3 regions of the Paenisporosarcina sp. P4_B8 genome follow, and region 1 is predicted to be linked to each of the others. Evidence: predicted binding sites of a transcription regulator. Region 1 holds the regulator's gene; each other region holds the start of a gene.
The links. The regulator Rex, encoded in region 1, represses fermentation and respiration genes when NADH is low (regulators of the CRP and FNR family bind a similar motif). The targets are predictions, from matches to a motif close to TTGTGAAATATTTCACAA.
Positions count from the first base shown of each region.

Region 1 (4,292 bases):
CGATTTACATTGAAGTATGTGTATAAAAACTTTTTTCCCTGTGGATAGTGTGCATAAGTCTGTTGATAGATTGATATATCAGCCTTTTGCATGTGAATAAATTTGTGGAAAGAAAAATGTCGAAATTTGTACTTGACCCATATATATGGGTCTTAAATAGTAAGGAAATACCGCATGTTTTGACATGCGGTAACAGTTAATATGATTCTAACTCTTCTTCTAATTCAACCCATTCTGTCATGAATGTTTCTTGTTCTTCTTTATAAGCATCTAGCTCTGTTTGAAGGGTCATTAATTGCGTATGATCTTGGAAAATGGCTGGGTCACATAATTTTTCTTCCACAGCATTAATTTGTTCCTCAATTGTTTGTAATTGAGTTTCAAGTTCTTCCAAGCGTCTTGTGATTTGTCGTTCCCGTTTCTTTGCCTCTTTATCGATGGTAGAAGTGGATTGCTTCGCCGTTGCAGCTTCTATTGCTTTAGGACCTGCTTGCTCAGCTCGAATTTCTTCTAACTCTTTTTTCTTTTCGACATAGTAATCGTAATCACCTAAATATTCAAAGGCACCATCACTTGATAACTCAATCACTTTCGTGGCAATCCGGTTAATAAAGTAGCGGTCATGTGATACGAATAGGATCGTACCGGGATAATCGATTAAGGCATTCTCCAGTACTTCTTTGCTATCAAGATCCAAATGGTTAGTTGGCTCATCGAGAATCAAGGTGTTGGCTTTCAGCATCATCAGTTTCGCCAAAGCAACACGCGCTTTTTCACCGCCTGATAATGAAGAAATCGATTTAGTCACATCATCACCACTGAACAGGAATCGTCCTAACACATTCCGGACATCTTTCTCATTCATTAATGGCCATTCGTCCCACAATTCTCTCAGTACGGAGCGAGTTCCCGTCAATTTTGCCTGTTCCTGGTCATAGTAACCGAATTGAACATTGGTCCCGTAATGTATGGATCCATCAATCGGTGGGATATCCTTAACCACCGTTTTCAGTAAAGTGGATTTCCCGACACCGTTCGGTCCGACCAGGGCGATGCGGTCTTCACGGAATACACGGAGATTGACGTCCTGAGAGACAGGTTTCCCAGAATAACCGACTGTTACATCCTGCACTTTCAAGACGTCATTGCCACTTTGACGGTCAATAGAAAATCCGAAATTCGCAGATTTTTCATCCCCGTCCGGCGAATCCATCCAATCCGTTTTCTCCAATACTTTGCGACGCGACTGTGACATCTTAGTCGTGGAAGCCCGTGCAAGGTTACGTTGAACAAAATCTTCAAGTTTAGCTTTTTCCTCTTGTTGCTTATCAAATGTTTTCATATCGCGTTCGTACGTCTTGGCCTTTTCATCCAAGTAAGCACTATAATTACCTACAAAACGTTTCACTTTGTGACGGGAAACTTCATATACAAAGTTCACGACTTGATCAAGGAAGTAACGGTCATGCGAAACGATAAGTATCGCACCAGGATATCCTTGAAGATAACGCTCCAGCCAACTGAGCGTATCGATGTCCAAATGGTTCGTCGGCTCATCAAGAATCAGTAAATCTGGCTTTGTTAATAATAATTTAGCCAATGCCAGTCGAGTTTTTTGACCACCCGATAGCGATTGAATTGGTTTTGTGTATTCTTCAGGGAAGAATTGCATTCCGTGAAGGACGGAACGGGTATCCGCTTCATACTGATAGCCACCGGAGTCTTTGAATGCCACTTGTTTATTGTCATAGTCAGACATGATACGCGCATAAGACTCAGCGTTTTCATATACTTCGGGATTCGCCATTTGCTGTTCCAGGGAACGCAATTCTCTTTCAGCAGCCCGGTGATGCTCAAAAATGGTCATCATTTCGTCCCAAATGGATAAGTCGGAGTCAATGCCTGCATGTTGTTCCATATAACCGACTTTTGTGCCTTTAGGAATGATGATTTCTCCAGAGTCATACGACATTTCACCTGCAATGATTTTCAGGAGTGTCGACTTTCCGGCACCGTTTCGTCCGACTAAAGCCACACGGTCACGATGGTTGATTTCAAGTTTGACACCGCTTAATATTTCATCGACGACAAACGATTTATATAATTGATTCACTTGTAAGACAATCATGAATTCCACCTCAGTTCTCACTTAGTTTAATGGATGCCAGGAACTCATGCAACGACTGAACTTTACTTCTCTCATCTACTCATGTAAGATGAAAGCGATTTCGCTTGAATGCAGGAGGAACGGCATGAAACAAGAACCGCTTAAAATTCCACAAGCTACAACTAAAAGATTACCTCTCTATTACCGATTCATCCAAAACTTCTCGAACGCAGGGAAGAAAAGGGTATCTTCACAGGAACTGAGTGAAGCGATGAAAATAGATTCAGCAACTATTCGCCGGGACTTTTCACATTTTGGTGCGTTAGGCAAAAAAGGTTACGGTTATGATGTGCCAAATCTGTTGGCATTTTTCCGTCAAACACTCGATCAGGATGAAGAAACGAATGTCGCATTAATAGGTGTAGGTAGTTTAGGGACGGCATTTCTGAAATACAACTTCCATAAAAATCATAACACCCGAATTGTAGTGGCATTTGATACAAGTGCAACGGAAGATGGGATGATGCTTAGTGACATCCCGATCTTCGAGCCAAGCAAGCTAGAAGAAAAAATACAGGAATACGGAATCGAACTCGTGATTTTAACCGTGCCTTCAAGAGCAGCGCAGGAAGTAACGGACCGATTAACGAAAACATCCGTAAAAGGGATTTTGAACTTCACGCCGATTCGTCTGACTGTCCCTGATACGATACGTGTTCATACCATTGATTTGTCAGTAGAGCTGCAAACACTGATTTACTTCATTAAACAGGATGAAGAAACGTTCACACATAATTCATAGAAGCAAATAGCAAACTAAGCAAAAATGCGTTAAAATAAATATAGACACGAGGAGGTGCCTATCATGCCTACAGGTCCATTGAGTATTTTATTGATTGTGGTAGTGGCTTTACTTGTATTCGGTCCGAAAAAGCTTCCTGAACTGGGACGAGCATTCGGCAGTTCGCTTCGCGAATTCAAAAATGCAACAAGAGGTCTAGTCGATGACGACGAAGATGACGATCATAATAAGAAGAAAAAGATAGAAGAAGATAAGTAAGTACGTTAGGGTGTTTTTCTGATGGAAGAAAGAGACATGACTACAGTTGAACATATTATTGAATTAAGAAAACGACTGATGATAATCGTCGTTTTCTTTGTTATAGCAGTGATCATCAGCTATTTCCTGGCTGGCCCACTGATAGAATTTTTGCAGGTAAGTGAAGAAGCACGCAACATAACATTGAATGCATTTAAAATTACGGATCCATTTAAAATATTAATTTCCGTAATGATGGTTTTGGCAATAGTCATGACATCCCCACTCATTTTATATCAAATTTGGGCATTCATTTCTCCAGGACTCTATCAAAAAGAGCGAACGGCAACTCTTAGCTACATTCCGTTTATCTTTTTGTTATTTATAGCAGGGGTTTCATTTTCCTACTATGTCGTATTCCCATTTGTCATCCATTTCATGGCTGACTTATCAGCTGATCTGAACATTGTACAGACAATCGGGATCAATGAATACTTCGAATTCCTGTTTCAATTGACCATTCCATTCGGTTTTGTTTTCCAAATGCCGGTTATCTTGCTGTTCCTGACACGATTAGGGATTTTGACACCGATGATGCTGACCAAGTATCGCAAGTATATTTACCTTGTGCTTGTGGTGGTTGCGGATATTTTAACGCCACCAGATATTATGTCGCACGTTTTGGTTACACTTCCTCTCATCGTGCTGTTTGAATTCAGCATTGTCATAGCCAAAATAGGCTATCGCAAATATATAAAGGCAGAAGCTCTTCAAAAAATCGAAGAAGCGAAACGCCAAAATGAAAGCCTTCCACCTCTATAATGGTGGAAGGCTTTTTGCTTTTAGTGCTTTTCTTATTGTGAATTGGATAGTGATTCTAAATACTTTTGATAGCGTTCAATGTTCTCCATATTTAATTGAATCAATACGACAAACCCATTCAACAGCATATGGGAGATGATCGAAGTCAAAATTCGTCTAGTTTTATAGTATAAAAATGCGAATATAAATCCTGACACGGCATAGAGTAAAAGGTGTGTGAAATCAAAATGGATAATCGCAAATACGATGGCACTCACTGCACCTGCAATGAAGAAATTTGTTTTTTGGACAAGGTTTCCGAAAATGACCCGTCTGAAAATCAGT
Region 1 covers NZ_JBFUHX010000019.1:5,619-9,910, forward strand. The annotation lists gene AC1DSK_RS14880 (ABC-F family ATP-binding cassette domain-containing protein) at 197-2,128, opposite strand; gene AC1DSK_RS14885 (redox-sensing transcriptional repressor Rex) at 2,253-2,909, shown strand; gene tatA (twin-arginine translocase TatA/TatE family subunit) at 2,973-3,167, shown strand; gene tatC (twin-arginine translocase subunit TatC) at 3,189-3,968, shown strand; gene AC1DSK_RS14900 (lysostaphin resistance A-like protein) at 4,001-4,292, opposite strand, start outside.

Region 2 (4,292 bases), on a different contig from region 1:
TTGACTCACACTACATCGCCTGCCTTCGCAATCGTTTCTTCGATTAACGCACGGTTATCTTCTTCAGAAATTTGTTTTCCAAGAACTTTAGATGCTGCAAGAACAGATAGAGATACAACTTCTTCGCGTACTGCTGCGATAGCTTTTTCTTTTTCTGTTTCAATCTCACGGACAGCTGATTCTTTCAAACGGCCTGCTTCAGCGCGTGCAGTTGTGATGATTTCTTCACGTTGTGCATCGCCTTGTTGCTTCGCGTTTTCAACAATCGCTTGTGCTTCTGTGCGTGCTTCTTTTAATAAGGCACGTTGTTCTTCAAGTAATTGATGTGATTCTTGGCGGCTTTTTTCAGCTGCTTCGATTTCACTAACAATTAACTCTTCACGTTGCTTCATTACTCCCATCAACGGACCCCATGCGAATTTCTTCAATAGGACCATTAAAAGGATGAAAACGATTAAAGTAGCAAAAATGTCACCAGTGTTAAGTGCTTTTACAGCATGTTCTGTAGTGGCATTTAGGACGAGGTAATCCAAAAACACGATTGTTTCACTCCCTTCAAGAGCTTCAAGTCTTTATCTGAATCTAAACAGATGGATTTTCTATGTTTAAAAACGACCAATATTCATAAGAGAATGACGAAGAATCGTCAAAGATCAACTTCGCCATTACCATTTGTGAGTATATATATATTATTTATTTAAAACGATGAACGCGATAACTACTGCGATGATAGGAAGGGCTTCTACTAATGCAACCCCGATGTACATTGTTGTTTGTAATAATCCACGTGCTTCAGGTTGGCGAGCCATACCTTCGATTGTTTTTGATACGATTAATCCGTTACCGATACCTGCTCCTAGAGCTCCTAAACCGATTGCGATTGCTGCTGCTAATACTCCAATTGAACCTTCCATGTGTGTGTTGCCTCCTTGAAATTTGTTTTTTCTTTGTTCAAGTATTGAACAAGTTATACTTAATGATCATGACTCACTTTGTGAGACATATAAACCATTGTTAAAATGACGAAGATGAACGATTGAATCGTTCCGACGAAAATCGAGAAACCTTGCCAAGCTAATGTTGGAATCAATGCTCCTGCAAAACCAAAAATACTTGCGCCACCAATACCTGCTAGTAACCCTAGCAATACTTCCCCTGCATAAATGTTCCCGTAAAGTCGAAGACCAAGTGTCACCGTATTGGCGAACTCTTCTACAATCTTAAGGGGCAGAAGGAACGGTAGAGGTTTTAAGAAATCTTTTCCGTACTCGGAAAGACCTTTTAACTTGATGCCATAGTAATGAGTTAATATCATGACCATAACCGCTAACGTCATCGTTACGATTGGATCTGCGGTTGGAGATTTCCACCACAATTCACCATTGATAACGATTGAAAATGGTAGACCTAACATGTTCGCTACAAAGATGAACATGATAAGAGTAATACCTAGAACATGGAATCGTCCACCTGTATTCCAGTCCATATTGCTTTTGATAATCCCTTTTACGAAGTCCATTAACCACTCCATAAAATTTTGCATACCAGTTGGCTTTAAACTTAAGTTCCGAGTAGAAACTACTGCGATTAATAGAACGATAAGTGCCGTTACTGTTAGCATCATAACGTTTGATAGGTTGAACGTAAGCCCAAGCCATACCACCGTCGGGTTCTCATGATGCACGTGCATTCACCTCTCTTTCACAATTCGGTATAGAGTTTTTCATGTATATAATCCTGTCCACTATTAATAGAAGACAATCGAGATTACTAAATTCATGCTTCTTCCTGATTTCGACATTCTTCATGTCAAACCGAAAGAAATTGTTGCAAAGGGTGTTTAAACGGAAAGTTGTTTCTATGTATGGTCTTACTGTTGAAACTGTTATATGAGTTTCTTCCTATACATAAATAACGGTCTAAATCATGATTCACTCTTTCGAATGGTCAAGATCATGGCTGTTACACCGACTGCAAGGCCAATGAACAGAAAAAGCACTAAAAATATCGGGGTGGTGTCTATTTTGTCATCGAGCCACATTCCAGTGAAAACTCCTATTAAAATAGAACCAACAAGTTGTGAGAGAATAGCTGAATAAAGGGCCATTTCTTGTAAAGGACGTCTCGTTTGACGCATGGTGATCCTCACGTTTTTGCATGACTTTGTAAAAATCGCGAATCTGATAGAAAGCAGATACGACAAGGTTTCAACGTGAATTATACACATGAAAGCCCTCTCATTCATACCCTTTGTAAGCATACAATAGGGGTAAAATGATGTCAATTGATTCCCGTGAAAAACTTCACAAAGTCGCCTCAATCGACATATTGTCGACAAATTTGCAAACAGCAGGCTGAGTTGTTATGAAATAACTCTATTTTGGTGCTGGTGCAGATTGGTTAGTAGTGGTTATCTCGAGGTTATCTCGTATTCGAAGAAGGTTATCTGCATTTTGTGTGGTGATATCTTCAATTCGAGTAGCGTTATCTAGATTTCACCTACGTTTATCTAGAATTCGGACAACTATATCTAAAATTCACGTTTTCGGATTCAATTCCCTAACAATGTCATAGTGAAAGGGACTGCCGAGGCTGTCCCTTTTCCTTTTTGCTACTTATTTAAATAGACTTTCAGCGCTTCAACGATTCGACTTGATGCTTCACCGTCACCATACGGGTTGGATGCATGAGACATTGATGCATAAGCTTCTTCGTTCGTAAGCAATTCTTTTGCTAAACCATAAATTGTTTCTTCGTCCGTACCCGCTAGCTTCAATGTTCCTGCCGCGATTCCTTCTGGACGTTCAGTCGTATCGCGCAATACAAGAACCGGTTTCCCTAAAGAAGGTGCTTCTTCCTGCACGCCGCCTGAATCAGTCAATATAATGAAAGAACGTGCTGCGAAGTTATGGAAATCGAGTACTTCTAGAGGCTCGATCAAGTGAATACGTGGATCATTTCCAAGGACTTCATTTGCTACTTCACGTACAGCAGGGTTCATATGAACTGGGTAGACAACTTGTACGTCGTCATGTTCTTCAATCAAACGTTTGATTGCACGGAACATGTTGCGCATCGGTTCACCCAAGTTTTCACGACGGTGTGCCGTCAATAAAATCATGCGGTCTGAGCCGATTTGTTCCAGTACAGGATGCGAGTACTCTTCGCGAACCGTTGTTTTCAACGCGTCAATCGCCGTGTTGCCTGTTACGACAATGCGATCTTCCGGTTTGTTTTCACGGCGAAGGTTATCTGCAGATACTTCCGTCGGTGAGAAATGAAGGTCTGCCATAACACCAGTTAATTGGCGGTTCATTTCCTCAGGGTATGGTGAGTATTTATTAAATGTACGAAGTCCCGCTTCTACGTGACCAACTGCGATTTGGTTATAGAAAGCTGCTAAGCTTGCAATGAAAGTCGTTGTCGTATCGCCATGTACCAAGACGATGTCCGGCTTCGCTTCTTTCATGACTGCATCCAATCCTTCAAGTCCACGTGTTGTCACGTCGATTAAAGTTTGTCGGTCTTTCATAATGTTCAAATCGAAGTCGGGTGTGATGCCGAATGTGTCCAATACTTGGTCAAGCATTTGGCGATGTTGCGCCGTTACCGTCACGATGGATTCGATTTCGTCTGTATGTTTTTCTAGTTCCAATACGAGTGGTGCCATTTTAATTGCTTCTGGGCGTGTCCCAAAAATCGTCATGACTTTCCATTTTTTCGTCAAGGTCAAAGCACTTCCTTACTTATTTTGTTCCGAACAAACGGTCACCTGCATCGCCAAGTCCTGGCACGATGTAACCGTGGTCGTCCAATTTTTCGTCAAGGGCAGCAATGTAGATATCAACATCAGGGTGCGCTTGTTGAAGAACCTCTACACCTTCTGGAGCAGCGATTAAGCACATAAATTTAATGCTTTTTGCACCGCGGTTTTTCAAAGCATTGATTGCAACAAGTGCAGATCCACCCGTTGCAAGCATTGGGTCAACTAATATAAAATCACGCTCTTCAACGTCCGCTGGGAGCTTCACATAATATTCGATAGGCTGTAAAGTTTCTGGATCACGGTATAAGCCAATGTGTCCGACTTTAGCCGCTGGGATTAATGTTAAAATACCGTCTACCATACCGATACCGGCACGCAAAATTGGCACGATGCCTAATTTTTTACCAGATAAAACTTTTGCTTTAGCTGTTGTTACTGGAGTTTCTACTTCAACATCATCAAGAGGCATATCGCGTGTAATTTCAAAAGCCATCAATGTTGCTACTTCATCTACCAATTCGCGAAA
Region 2 covers NZ_JBFUHX010000001.1:310,826-315,117, reverse strand. The annotation lists gene AC1DSK_RS01565 (F0F1 ATP synthase subunit delta) at 1-9, opposite strand, end outside; gene atpF (F0F1 ATP synthase subunit B) at 6-539, opposite strand; gene atpE (F0F1 ATP synthase subunit C) at 690-914, opposite strand; gene atpB (F0F1 ATP synthase subunit A) at 974-1,684, opposite strand; gene AC1DSK_RS01545 (AtpZ/AtpI family protein) at 1,925-2,137, opposite strand; gene wecB (non-hydrolyzing UDP-N-acetylglucosamine 2-epimerase) at 2,612-3,727, opposite strand; gene upp (uracil phosphoribosyltransferase) at 3,747-4,292, opposite strand, start outside.
Region 2: a site for Rex is predicted at 2,292-2,309, ahead of AC1DSK_RS01545 (AtpZ/AtpI family protein). Genes of this name have one in related genera too.

Region 3 (4,292 bases), on a different contig from region 1:
CATACGAAAAAATCAGATTTAAACCTACAGGTGAAATTGAAGAAGGTCATCATCGAACCTAAACGTAAAACAGGTTTTGGTTTCAACTATTTAACCAGAATAAAAAAACGCTTGGATATTCAATCATATCCAAGCGTTTTCATTTACCTATTCTTTTTTTCGTAATGGTCCGTCTTTTGGGGCAAACCAAAATGCTGTGATGATGGCACCGATGAGGACGATGAATGGTGCGTAAAAAATCATAAAATCCGTCATATGATTGGCCTCCTTTAGGCGTGGTTATCTTTATTCCCACGAACGTAGTCTTTATTGAACAGGAACAACTTCAACAATAAATACAAGGATGGAAGCAATAATCCAAGTCCCGCAATGAAAGCAACAATCAAGGCGATGGCCATCGCTTCGTTCGTGAAACTATCGTAAATCGTCAAATAAGGATATAACAGGTACGGATAATGTGAAATCCCATAGCCGAAGAATGCCAAGGCAAACTGCCCAGTCAACAAACCGAACGCCAAGCCATAATTTTTACGTTTCAAAATCAGCCATACCGTTCCGACAAACATCAGGAATGAGATACCAAACACCCACCATAAATCAAGAATGCGCGCATAGTGTTCCGGATTATGTCCGCGAAGCTCGAAGATGATTCCACCTGCTGTGATAATCGTTGGCAATGCCCAAATGAGCGAATACTTACGAAGCAATTCAGTTGCCGATCGGTCACCTGCTTTATTGGCATACCAAGTCAGGAAGACAGCAGAAATATAAAGCAGTGCCGCGATGCTCAATACAACAATGCTCCAGGTCAACGGACTCGTAAAGAGCTTCCAGTAATCCAAGACGGGATGGTCATTTACCATCGAGATGAATCCGCCTTCGGAAATCGTCAAAACGATCGAAAGTGATGCTGGGATAAACAAACCGGATAACCCGTACATGAAGGTATATCCTTTATGCCCATATGAGCCATACATCGCAAATGCGTAATAGGATCCGCGGATTGCAAGCAGGATGATCGCGATGCTTGCAGGAACCAATAACGTCGTCCCATAGTAGAATGCAGTTTTAGGGAAGAAACCGATAATCCCGACGAAGAAGAAAACGAGAAATACATTTGTTACTTCCCATACAGGTGAGAGGTAGCGCTCAATAATGTTCGTCAGGATATGGTCACGCCTAGTCAGTGTGTTATATGCATTGAAGAAACCTGCACCAAAGTCGATGGATCCGATTATCAAGTAGCCAAACAGGAAAATCCATAAGACAGAAAGTCCGACTATTTCGAGCGTCATACGAAGTCACCGCCTTTTTCTTTGCGTCTATCCTCAATTTCTTGCTCCACTGGATTCTTCTTGAACATGCGTCGGAGAATGACGACACTACCTACTCCAAGAATCAGATATAGACCGGCAAATAGCACCAGCATTAAATCCACTTGGCCACTGGTCGTAGCCGCATCCTCCACTCGCATGATGTTTCGCAAAATCCAAGGCTGACGGCCTACTTCTGCGAGCCACCAACCGAATTCAATTGCCAGTACTGCTAACGGTCCGCTCGCAACAAGCAGCCATCTGAACCATTTCGTCTGTACAATCGACCACTTTCTCCATACCGCGAATACATAGACGGCAGAAAGGAAAGCTAGCCACATGCCGATAGTCACCATCATGTCAAATAAGTAATGAATGTACAGTGGTGGTTCTACATCATCAGGCACTTGATCAAGTCCCTTAACTTCAGAGAATGGGTCGCCATGGGCAAGAATACTCAGCACATATGGAATTTTGATGGCATACTTAACTTCCCCATCGTCCAGAACGCCGTACATGACTAACGAAGCATTTTCTTCCGTCTCAAAATGCCATTCCGCAGCAGCGAGTTTTTCAGGCTGGTACTCCGCCAAATATTTCCCGGAGAAGTCCCCGATAATCGCCGATGCAATAGAGAAGATAAGGCCGAGCTTCAATGTCAAAAACAAGGCTTTTTTATGGTACACATGATTGGAGCCTCTCAATAATCGGTAAGCAGCAATCGAAGCAAGCACAAATGCTGCCGTCATGTAGGCTGTCACAACAACATGCGCCACTTTAGTAGGCATTGCAGGGTTGAACATGGCCAGCAGAGGATTGATGTTAATCAATTCCCCATCTACCAAGTCAAATCCTTGAGGAGCATTCATGAATGCATTCACAATCGTAATAAATACCGCTGAAAATGATGCCCCGACTGCAACCGGAATCAGTAATAATAAATGTTTCTTTTGATTTTCAAATCGATCCCATGTATATAAATAAATCCCTAAAAATATGGCTTCAAAGAAAAACGCGAACGTTTCCATGAATAATGGCAAAGCTATCACATTACCTGCCAGCTCCATAAAGTTCGGCCATAGTAATGAAAGTTGGAGACCAATGGCCGTCCCTGTGACTACGCCCACTGCAACTGTGATGACGAAACCACGTGCCCAACGTCTTGCGAGAAGAATGTAATGTTCATCATTTTTCTTGATTCCCACCCACTGGGCGATCATAATCATGAGCGGAATACCTACCCCAATGGTGGCATAGATAATATGAAACGATAGCGTAAGTTCAGTTAATATCCTACTAAAAAATACTGCTTCTTCATTCCCCACTTGAATCCCCTCCTATTAACTTCAGAAAATCCTACCTATTATCGACAACATCATAATGGTTGCCACAATAAACGCAAGCCACATCAACTTTTTCTCTTGTTTTTTATACATGTCGTCACCTTCCTTACTTTCTATCATACCCCAATTAGAGCCGTTCAAAATCACGGGATGTATCGATTTTGTCACGTCCCTGTGAAGGAAATGTGAAAACTATCACATATTGATATTGCGAAAGTTCTGAGCATTTTGTATTCTAAGTAAATCATACTTAATTTTCGAGGTGAATGCGATGAAAACGAAGCGTAAAGTGTTGGCGTACATAACAAAAGGCCTGGCACCCAATTTGGAATTACTTGTTTTCGAGCACAAAGAACATCCGGAAGCAGGCTTGCAAGTTCCAGCCGGAACAATCGAAGAAGACGAGCAACTAATTGATGCATTGTACCGGGAAATTAATGAAGAAACAGGTATCACGCGTGACAATCTGTCCTTTATTGGAAAAATCCACAAGTATAACTATTATCCGAATGGAAAAGACACAGTACATGAACGTAATTTTTTTCATCTGGATTATGCAGGTGACCAACAAAATTGGGAGCACCTTGTGGTTTGTGATGGACTAGATAACGGCCTTACATTCCAGTTCCGTTGGGAGCCACTCGGAACGTTGCCAAAACTTGCAGGTGCACAGGATGTTGCAGTTGAGATGCTAAGTCTGAGAAGAAAGAGACATGAGGAATCGACCGATTGAAGTAAAAGGAGAGATAATCCATACATTGATGATTGATGGAAAACCGGTAAATGAATACTTTCTTTACAAGTTACTATAAAAAGAACAAAGAGCATTTCCTGGTCTTCCAGGAAATGCTCTACAAATTAATTTAATTATGGACGGTCTTGTTCACGAATGTCGTTGATAGGAACAAACACTTCAATATGACGATATAAATTTTCAAATACCGCTGGTGCATTCCCACCGTATTCACCGTCTAAATTTAGTTGGACATGATCGTCTGCTGATACAGTGATATGTTTGGCTTTTTTATAAACAACATGAGGATCTTCCAAATGCTCACCACGTATTGCAAGGGTTGCCAATCGAATAAACTCGGCAATGTTACACTTTCTCAAAATGAGTAACGTAAATAGGCCATCATTGACGCTCGAGTCGGGAGCAAGTTTTTCAAATCCACCTACTGAATTTGTCAGGCCCACAAGAAACATCATCGCTTCGTCATCAAACACTTCCCCATCGTATTCTATCCTTACTTGGGAAGCGCGAATAGACGGCAGCATTTCAATTCCTTTTAAATAATATGCGAGTTGACCAAGTACAGTTTTCAACTTACTCGGTACGTCATACGTTAACTCAGTTATTTTCCCGCCGCCCGCGATATTAATAAAATAGCGATCATTGACAACGCCAACATCAACGGGAATTGTATCATTCGCCAAAATAATGTTCACTGCCTTATCAATATCTCGAGGAATTCGAAGTGCGCGCGCAAAGTCATTAGTCGTTCCCATTGGGATTAGGCCAACTTTCGGGCGCTTTTCAAATTTACTGATTCCGGCCACTACTTCATTTAACGTGCCGTCCCCACCAGCTGCAATCACCAGGTCAAATCCTCGCTCGACTGCATAATTAGCGGCT
Region 3 covers NZ_JBFUHX010000006.1:3,098-7,389, reverse strand. The annotation lists gene AC1DSK_RS07320 (GNAT family N-acetyltransferase) at 1-62, shown strand, start outside; gene cydS (cytochrome bd oxidase small subunit CydS family protein) at 148-255, opposite strand; gene AC1DSK_RS07310 (cytochrome d ubiquinol oxidase subunit II) at 270-1,295, opposite strand; gene AC1DSK_RS07305 (cytochrome ubiquinol oxidase subunit I) at 1,292-2,638, opposite strand; gene AC1DSK_RS07300 (NUDIX hydrolase) at 2,928-3,389, shown strand; gene AC1DSK_RS07295 (diacylglycerol kinase) at 3,524-4,292, opposite strand, start outside.
Region 3: a site for Rex is predicted at 2,840-2,857, ahead of AC1DSK_RS07305 (cytochrome ubiquinol oxidase subunit I). Genes of this name have one in related genera too.